DNA from 3 places in the Microbacterium zouquanmingi genome. Region 1 is predicted to be linked to each of the others. Evidence: predicted binding sites of a transcription regulator. Region 1 holds the regulator's gene; each other region holds the start of a gene.
What was found. The regulator HrcA, encoded in region 1, represses chaperone genes, less so after heat shock. The targets are predictions, from matches to a motif close to TTNGCACTCGNNNNNNNCGAGTGCNAA.
Positions count from the first base shown of each region.

Region 2: the regulator HrcA is predicted to act here: its motif matches at 1,398-1,424, upstream of groL (chaperonin GroEL).
Region 3: the regulator HrcA is predicted to act here: its motif matches at 1,051-1,077, upstream of groES (co-chaperone GroES).

Region 1 is NZ_JBQPQZ010000005.1:91,627-93,892, reverse strand. Features, by position in the region: gene hemW (radical SAM family heme chaperone HemW) at 1-787, shown strand, start outside; gene hrcA (heat-inducible transcriptional repressor HrcA) at 845-1,879, shown strand; gene dnaJ (molecular chaperone DnaJ) at 1,920-2,266, shown strand, end outside.
Region 2 is NZ_JBQPQZ010000004.1:292,262-294,527, reverse strand. Features, by position in the region: gene ACTU6U_RS10845 (DUF2332 family protein) at 1-496, shown strand, start outside; gene ACTU6U_RS10840 (DUF3263 domain-containing protein) at 506-763, shown strand; gene ACTU6U_RS10835 (LytR C-terminal domain-containing protein) at 857-1,348, shown strand; gene groL (chaperonin GroEL) at 1,461-2,266, shown strand, end outside.
Region 3 is NZ_JBQPQZ010000001.1:333,756-336,021, forward strand. Features, by position in the region: gene ACTU6U_RS01510 (hypothetical protein) at 1-441, opposite strand, end outside; gene groES (co-chaperone GroES) at 667-963, opposite strand; gene ACTU6U_RS01520 (THUMP-like domain-containing protein) at 1,106-2,266, shown strand, end outside.

The DNA of each region.
Region 1 (2,266 bases):
CGGAATGCAGTCTGCGGTTCCGCACGTGCTTGCCGCCCTTGACCGCACTCATCAGCCAGAGAACGTGCGCACTGCTGTGGATGCTGCAAAGGATGCTGGACTCGCGGTCAGCGTCGATCTGATCTACGGCGCACCCGGGGAGTCGCTCGCCGATTGGGAAGCTTCGCTCGACGCGGCCATCGCGCTGGACTCCGACCACATCTCCGCCTATGCACTGATCATCGAAGACGGCACGAAGCTCGCGCGGCAGATCCGCCGGGGCGAGGTCGCCACACCGGACGACGATCTCCAGGCAGATATGTACGAGCTCGTCGATGCGCGGCTCGCCGATGCGGGGTTCGACTGGTACGAAGTGAGCAACTGGGCGCGCCCTTCGACGGGCTCAGGGAACGAATCGGACAATCGATCCCGGCACAACCTCGCGTACTGGCGGGGGAACGACTGGTGGGGCTTCGGCCCCGGCGCCCACAGCCACGTCGCAGGACTGCGCTGGTGGAATGTGAAGCATCCGGCGGCGTACGCGCAGCGGCTCGCGGCATCCGAATCTCCCGCGGCAGGAACCGAGCGCCCCGATCGGCGATCGCATCTTCTCGAACGCGTGCTTCTGGAAACAAGGCTTTCAGATGGCATGGCCATCTCCGACCTCCCAGAGGGCAACCGGGCGGGTGTGGCAGGACTCATCGCTGATGGTCTCGTCGACGCGGCAAGCGCTTTCGCTGGCCGGATCCGGCTGACTCTCAAGGGCCGTCTGCTCGCCGATGCCGTTGTACGCGAGCTGACTGACTAGCCGAACGGGTAGAATTGGCACTCTTAGCGTGTGAGTGCCAGCAGAGAGGAGCGCATGATGGTCAGTGAACGTGGACTTCAGGTGCTCCGTGCGATCGTGCAGGACTATGTCGAGACCCATGAGCCCGTCGGCAGCAGATCGATCGTTGATCGTCACTCTTTCGGAGTCTCGGCGGCGACGATCCGCAATGACATGGCACTCCTCGAAGATGAAGAGCTCATCGCTGCACCGCACACGTCATCGGGTCGAGTCCCCACCGACAAGGGCTACCGCGTCTTCGTCAACCACCTCGCCCAGCTGCGTCCGCTTTCGGGCGCCCAGCGCGGTGCGATCGAGTCGTTCCTGACGGAGCCTGCCGATCTCGATGACCTGATGGCTCGCACCGTGCGGGTGCTCACTCAGCTCACCGGCCAGGTCGCACTCGCGCAGTACCCCTCTTTCGCCCGCGCCCACCTGACGCACATCGAACTGGTGCCGCTTGCACCCAATCGGCTTCTCGTCGTGCTCGTCACCGATGCCGGCGGCGTATCGCAACGGATCGCCGGACTGCCCGTCGATCTCGACGATTCCGACGTCGCAGTGCTGCGCGCACGGCTTTCCGCGCTGCTCACCGGACAGACGGTTCGCGAGGCGACGGACAGGGTGCAGACGCTCCTCAGTGACAGCACGGGGGCGAACACCGACAAGGCGCTCCAGCAGCTGGCCGTCATCATCGGCGAAGAGCTGGCGGAGTTCCGTCAGGAGAAGCTGGTCATGGCAGGGGCTGCGACTCTCGCTCGTCGTGAACAGGACTTCCGCGGCAGCATTCACCCACTCCTCGAGGCGATCGAGGAACAGGTGACGCTGCTGCGTCTTATGAGCGAGATGGTGCCAGACGAACACGGCCTCGCAGCCAGCATCGGCGCAGAGAACGAGCCGTTCGGGCTTCCGGAGGCATCGATCGTGGCGAGCAACTACCTGGCACCGGGTGGAACGGCGCGCGTCGGCGTCATGGGGCCGACGCGGATGGACTATCCGAGCAATCTCGCGGCGGCACGGGCGGTAGCCCGCTATCTGTCGCGGCTGCTCGACGAAGACGAAGCGGGCCGCTGAGCGGCGCGCGACAACAGCACGCAGACGCAGGAAGGTGATTGTGGCGGACCACTATGAGGTTCTCGGAGTGTCACGGGACGCATCGACGGACGAGATCAAGAAGGCGTACCGAAAGCTGGCACGTCAGCTGCACCCCGATGTGAACCCGGGGGAGGATGCGGCCGAGCGGTTCAAGCTCGTCACGCATGCCTATGACGTACTCAGCGACGACGATTCCCGGCGACGCTACGACATGGGCGGCGGAGACAGCGCAAGCGGCGGCGACTTCGGCGGGTTCGGTGGCTTCGGCGACATCTTCGAGACCTTCTTCGGAGCATCGCAGGGCGGCGGCCGCGGTGGTCGCCCCCGCTCACGCAAAGAACGCGGCCAAGACGCGCTCGTGCGTGT
Region 2 (2,266 bases), on a different contig from region 1:
GGAGATCGTGTGGCGAGCCGGGATCGATCTGGCACCGCTCGACGCACGCGATCCACGAGACCGCGCCTGGCTGCGCGGGCTGGTGTGGCCAGGGGAGACCGGACGCGAGGAGCGCATCGCCGCAGCCCTCGACCTCGTCGCGGCAGACCCGCCCCTGATGGTGCGCGGAGACGCTCTCGATCAGGTCGCAGAGGTCGCGGCATCCGCACCACGCGACGCGACGCTCGTCATCACGACGCCAGGCGTGCTTGCGCACGTCCCTCGGATCGCGCGCAATGCGCTCATCGCGCGCGTGCGCGAGCTTCCCGCGAGGTGGATCACCATCGACGCGCCGGAACTGCACGATGCCTGGGTAGCGCCCGTGGATGCCGCGACGTGGCAGCAAGGTGACAAGAACTGTTTCGTCGTGGCGCTCGACGGAGAAGTTCGCGCTGCCGCCGACGCATTGGGGCGTTGGTGGGAGTGGCGTGAGGGCACTCGCGCTGTTGGCCAATAGCCTGGTGCCATGCTCGGAGACCTCACCGATCGCGACCGCGCGATCCTCGCCCTGGAAGCGGCCTGGCCGCGTCACGGCGGCGCGAAGGAAGAGGCCATCCGCAGAAATCTCGGGATGAGCCCGGCCCGTTACTACCAGCTGCTCGAGCGGCTCATCGATACAGAGCAGGCTCTCGACCACGATCCGATGCTCATCCGCCGGCTCAGGCGCCTGCGTGAGCGTCGCGTCGACCAGCGCGTTGCGCGGATACGCGGGTTCGCCGGGTAGCATCGACGAGTGCCCCATCCCGTCAAAGACCGTTTTGATGAAGTCCCGCGCGCCACTGGGCGAGTGGGTGCCCACCGTGCTGAAGCACCAGGGATGAACGGATGGCTCGTTCTGCTGTGGTCGTTCGTCTCAGCGCTCGTGCTCATCGTCATCGGCATCTTCGTCGCACTTCTCATGATGGGGCGCATCACGCTGTTCCCCGCTCCGGAAGAGGCCATCGCACCGACACCTGAAGCGACAGGCGTCGTCGATATGACATATTCCGTGCTGATCCTCAACGCGACGCCTGAAGAAGGCCTCGATGCCCAGATGCGCGAGACCCTCATCAACGCGCAGTGGTCGGACAACCTCATCAGCTACGTTCCCGCCGGTCAGCAGGATTTCGCGGAGACAACCGTCTACTACAACGCCGCTGATGCCGAGCTCGCCGCAATCGGGCTCGCCGATCTCATCGGCGGAGCGCATGTCGAGCAGAGCGACGTCTATGCGGATCCGAGCGACCCGGAGCAGAAGCAGCTCGTCATCGTGATCGGTCTGGACCGCTCGAGCATTCAGCCCGAGCCCGCAGAGACGCCTGCTGAATAGACGCCGCACCGCGGCTTGCACTCGGAGGGGTCGAGTGCCAGAATGGGCGTTAGCACTCTCGTACCGTGAGTGCTAACCAGAACGTCTACGTCCAGGAGGGACGACAAAACTCATGGCAAAGATCATCGCTTTCGATGAGGAGGCCCGTCGCGGTCTCGAGCGCGGCCTGAACATCCTCGCCGACGCTGTCAAGGTGACCCTCGGCCCGCGCGGTCGCAACGTCGTGCTCGAGAAGAAGTGGGGCGCTCCCACGATCACGAACGACGGTGTGTCGATCGCCAAGGAGATCGAGCTGGACGACCCGTACGAGAAGATCGGCGCGGAGCTCGTCAAGGAGGTCGCCAAGAAGACCGACGACGTCGCAGGTGACGGAACCACCACCGCGACCGTCCTCGCTCAGGCACTCGTCCGCGAAGGCCTGCGCAACGTCGCAGCCGGCGCAGACCCGATCTCGCTCAAGCGCGGCATCGAGAAGGCTGTCGCGGCGATCACCGCGGAGCTGCTCGCCAGCGCGAAGGAGATCGACTCCAAGGAGCAGATCGCCGCCACGGCATCCATTTCCGCCGCCGACACCGAGATCGGCGAGCTCATCGCCGAGGCGATCGACAAGGTCGGCAAGGAAGGCGTCGTCACCGTCGAGGAGTCACAGACCTTCGGCACCGAGCTCGAGCTCACCGAAGGCATGCGCTTCGACAAGGGCTACCTGAACCCGTACTTCGTGACGGATGCAGACCGCCAGGAGGCCGTGTTCGAGGAGCCCTACATCCTCATCGCGAACTCGAAGATCTCGAACATCAAGGATCTTCTTCCTGTCGTCGACAAGGTCATCCAGGATGGCAAGGAACTCGTCATCATTGCCGAGGACGTCGAGGGCGAAGCCCTTGCAACCCTCGTGCTGAACAAGATCCGCGGCATCTT
Region 3 (2,266 bases), on a different contig from region 1:
CGCACCTGCTCCAGAGCTGTCGAGCATCGCGTCGACGTCGACCTGGCTGTTGCTGTACTGGCGGATGCCAGCGTTGACCGAGAAGTCATTGGCCGAGTCGTGCACCGAGTTGTCCTGGAAGGAGTCGTTGATCGAGTCCTTCAGGCTGGAGTTGTCGTTGTTGGAGTCTGTGTCGGAGAAGTCGTCGTTGTCGTTGAACGAGTCATCGACGTCGACGTCGACATCCGTCTCGGTGTTGCCGACGTTGTTGTCTTCGATGTTCGTGTCGGTGTTGCCCACCTCGTTGTCAGCGATGACGGTGTTGTCGTCGACACTCGTTTCGGTGTTGCCCACCTCGTTGTCGGCGATGACCATGTTGTCTTCGACGTTCGTGTTCCCGATGTCCTCGACGCCCAGATTCCACTGGAGACCGAGAACGTTCAGGTTGTCTTCTACAGCCATGATGTTTTCCTCTGTTCGTGAGACTGCCGGAATGGCTTCGTCTTACGAGTGTGGATCTCGCGCGCTCTCCCTACATCGGGGGTCCCCCCGAGGCTTGACAGGAGTCACCGGGGGATCCCCGGGGGCTGATGGGGGGCGGATGGGTGACTTGCTGTCCCGAGCACAACAAAGGCCCGGATGCGTGATGCATCCGGGCCTTCTGAAGCGTTGAGCTTATGGAACCGCTCAGCGAACGACGACAGCGAGGACGTCGCGAGCCGAGAGCACGAGGTACTCATCGGCGCCGAACTTCACCTCGGTGCCACCGTACTTGCTGTACAGGACACGGTCGCCGACGGCGACGTCGAGCGGAACGCGGTTGCCGTTGTCATCGATGCGACCGGGGCCAACGGCCACGACCTCGCCCTCCTGGGGCTTCTCCTTGGCGGTGTCGGGGATGACCAGTCCACTCGCGGTGGTCTGCTCTGCCTCGACCTGCTGAATGACGATGCGGTCTTCGAGCGGCTTGATGGAAACCGACACGGTCTACCTCTTCTTTCTTGACGCTGACACGAAAGACTTGTTCGCACTCTCAACCCGAGAGTGCTAATCACAAGTGTAGGCGGTCGGCTGGCACTCACGCAATGCGAGTGCCAGTTTCGGGTGCTCGCCGTAGTCTGGACCAGTGGAGATGTCCGAGTTGACTGCACTGCTCACCCCCGAGGGCCTTCGGCTGCTCGACGAGGTGGGCACGATCTCATCGACCGCTGAAGTCGCGCAGACCGTGTCACGCCTTCGGGCTGCGGGCCATTCCCCTGATCTCGTGTCGGCCGTGGTCGGTCAGGCGCACCTGCGAGCGAAGGGCGCAGCCAAGTTCGGCGGCTTCGCCGAGCGGATGCTGTTCACCAGAGCCGGCCTCGAGCAGGCGACGCGTCTGGGGGTCGCCGCCCGGCACGCCGGGCGCATGCGCCGCGCGGGCATCTCACGACTGGCAGATCTGGGCTGCGGCATCGGCGGGGACGCCCTCGCGTTCGCCGGCGCAGGACTGGGCGTGGTCGCCGTCGATGTCGACGAGGTCACCGCCGCGATCGCCGCCTACAACCTCGCACCGTTCGGCGATGATGCCGCGGTGCAGCACGGCACCGCCGAAACCACCGATCTCGCCGGGATCGACGCGGTTTGGCTCGATCCGGCGCGCCGGACCGCCGGGCACAGCGAGACACGGCGGGTCATGGCATCCGATTACTCCCCCTCGCTCGACTGGGCGTTCGCGCTCGCAGAGCGCGTGCCCTGCGGCATCAAGCTCGGCCCTGCCCACGACCGCGATGCCCTGCCGGCAGACGCCGAGGCGCAGTGGGTCAGCGCCGACGGCAGCGTCGTCGAGCTCGTGCTGTGGTCGGGCATCCTCGCCCGCGAGGGCGTGCGCAGATCAGCGCTGGTGATCCGCGCAGACGAGTCGCACGAGCTGACGGCAGGGGCGGATGCTGAGGACGCGGAGACCCGCGAACTCGGGGCCTTCGTGCACGAACCCGACGGCGCGGTGATCAGGGCAAGACTCATCGGCGACGTCGCACGATCGCTGGATGCCGGGATGCTCGATGCGAAGATCGCCTATCTCACCGGGGACGCCGCGGTCACGAGCCCTTTCGTGCAGTCGTTCCGGGTGCGCGAGGTGACAGCGGCGAACCCGAAGGCCATCAATGCTGCGCTGCGCACGCACAACGTCGGCACGCTCGAGATCAAGAAGCGCGGAATGGATATCGATCCCGCCGCCTTCCGCAAGAAGCTGAACCTGCGCGGGAGCGCGAGCGCCACACTGATCCTCACACGCGTGGGCGACAAGCGC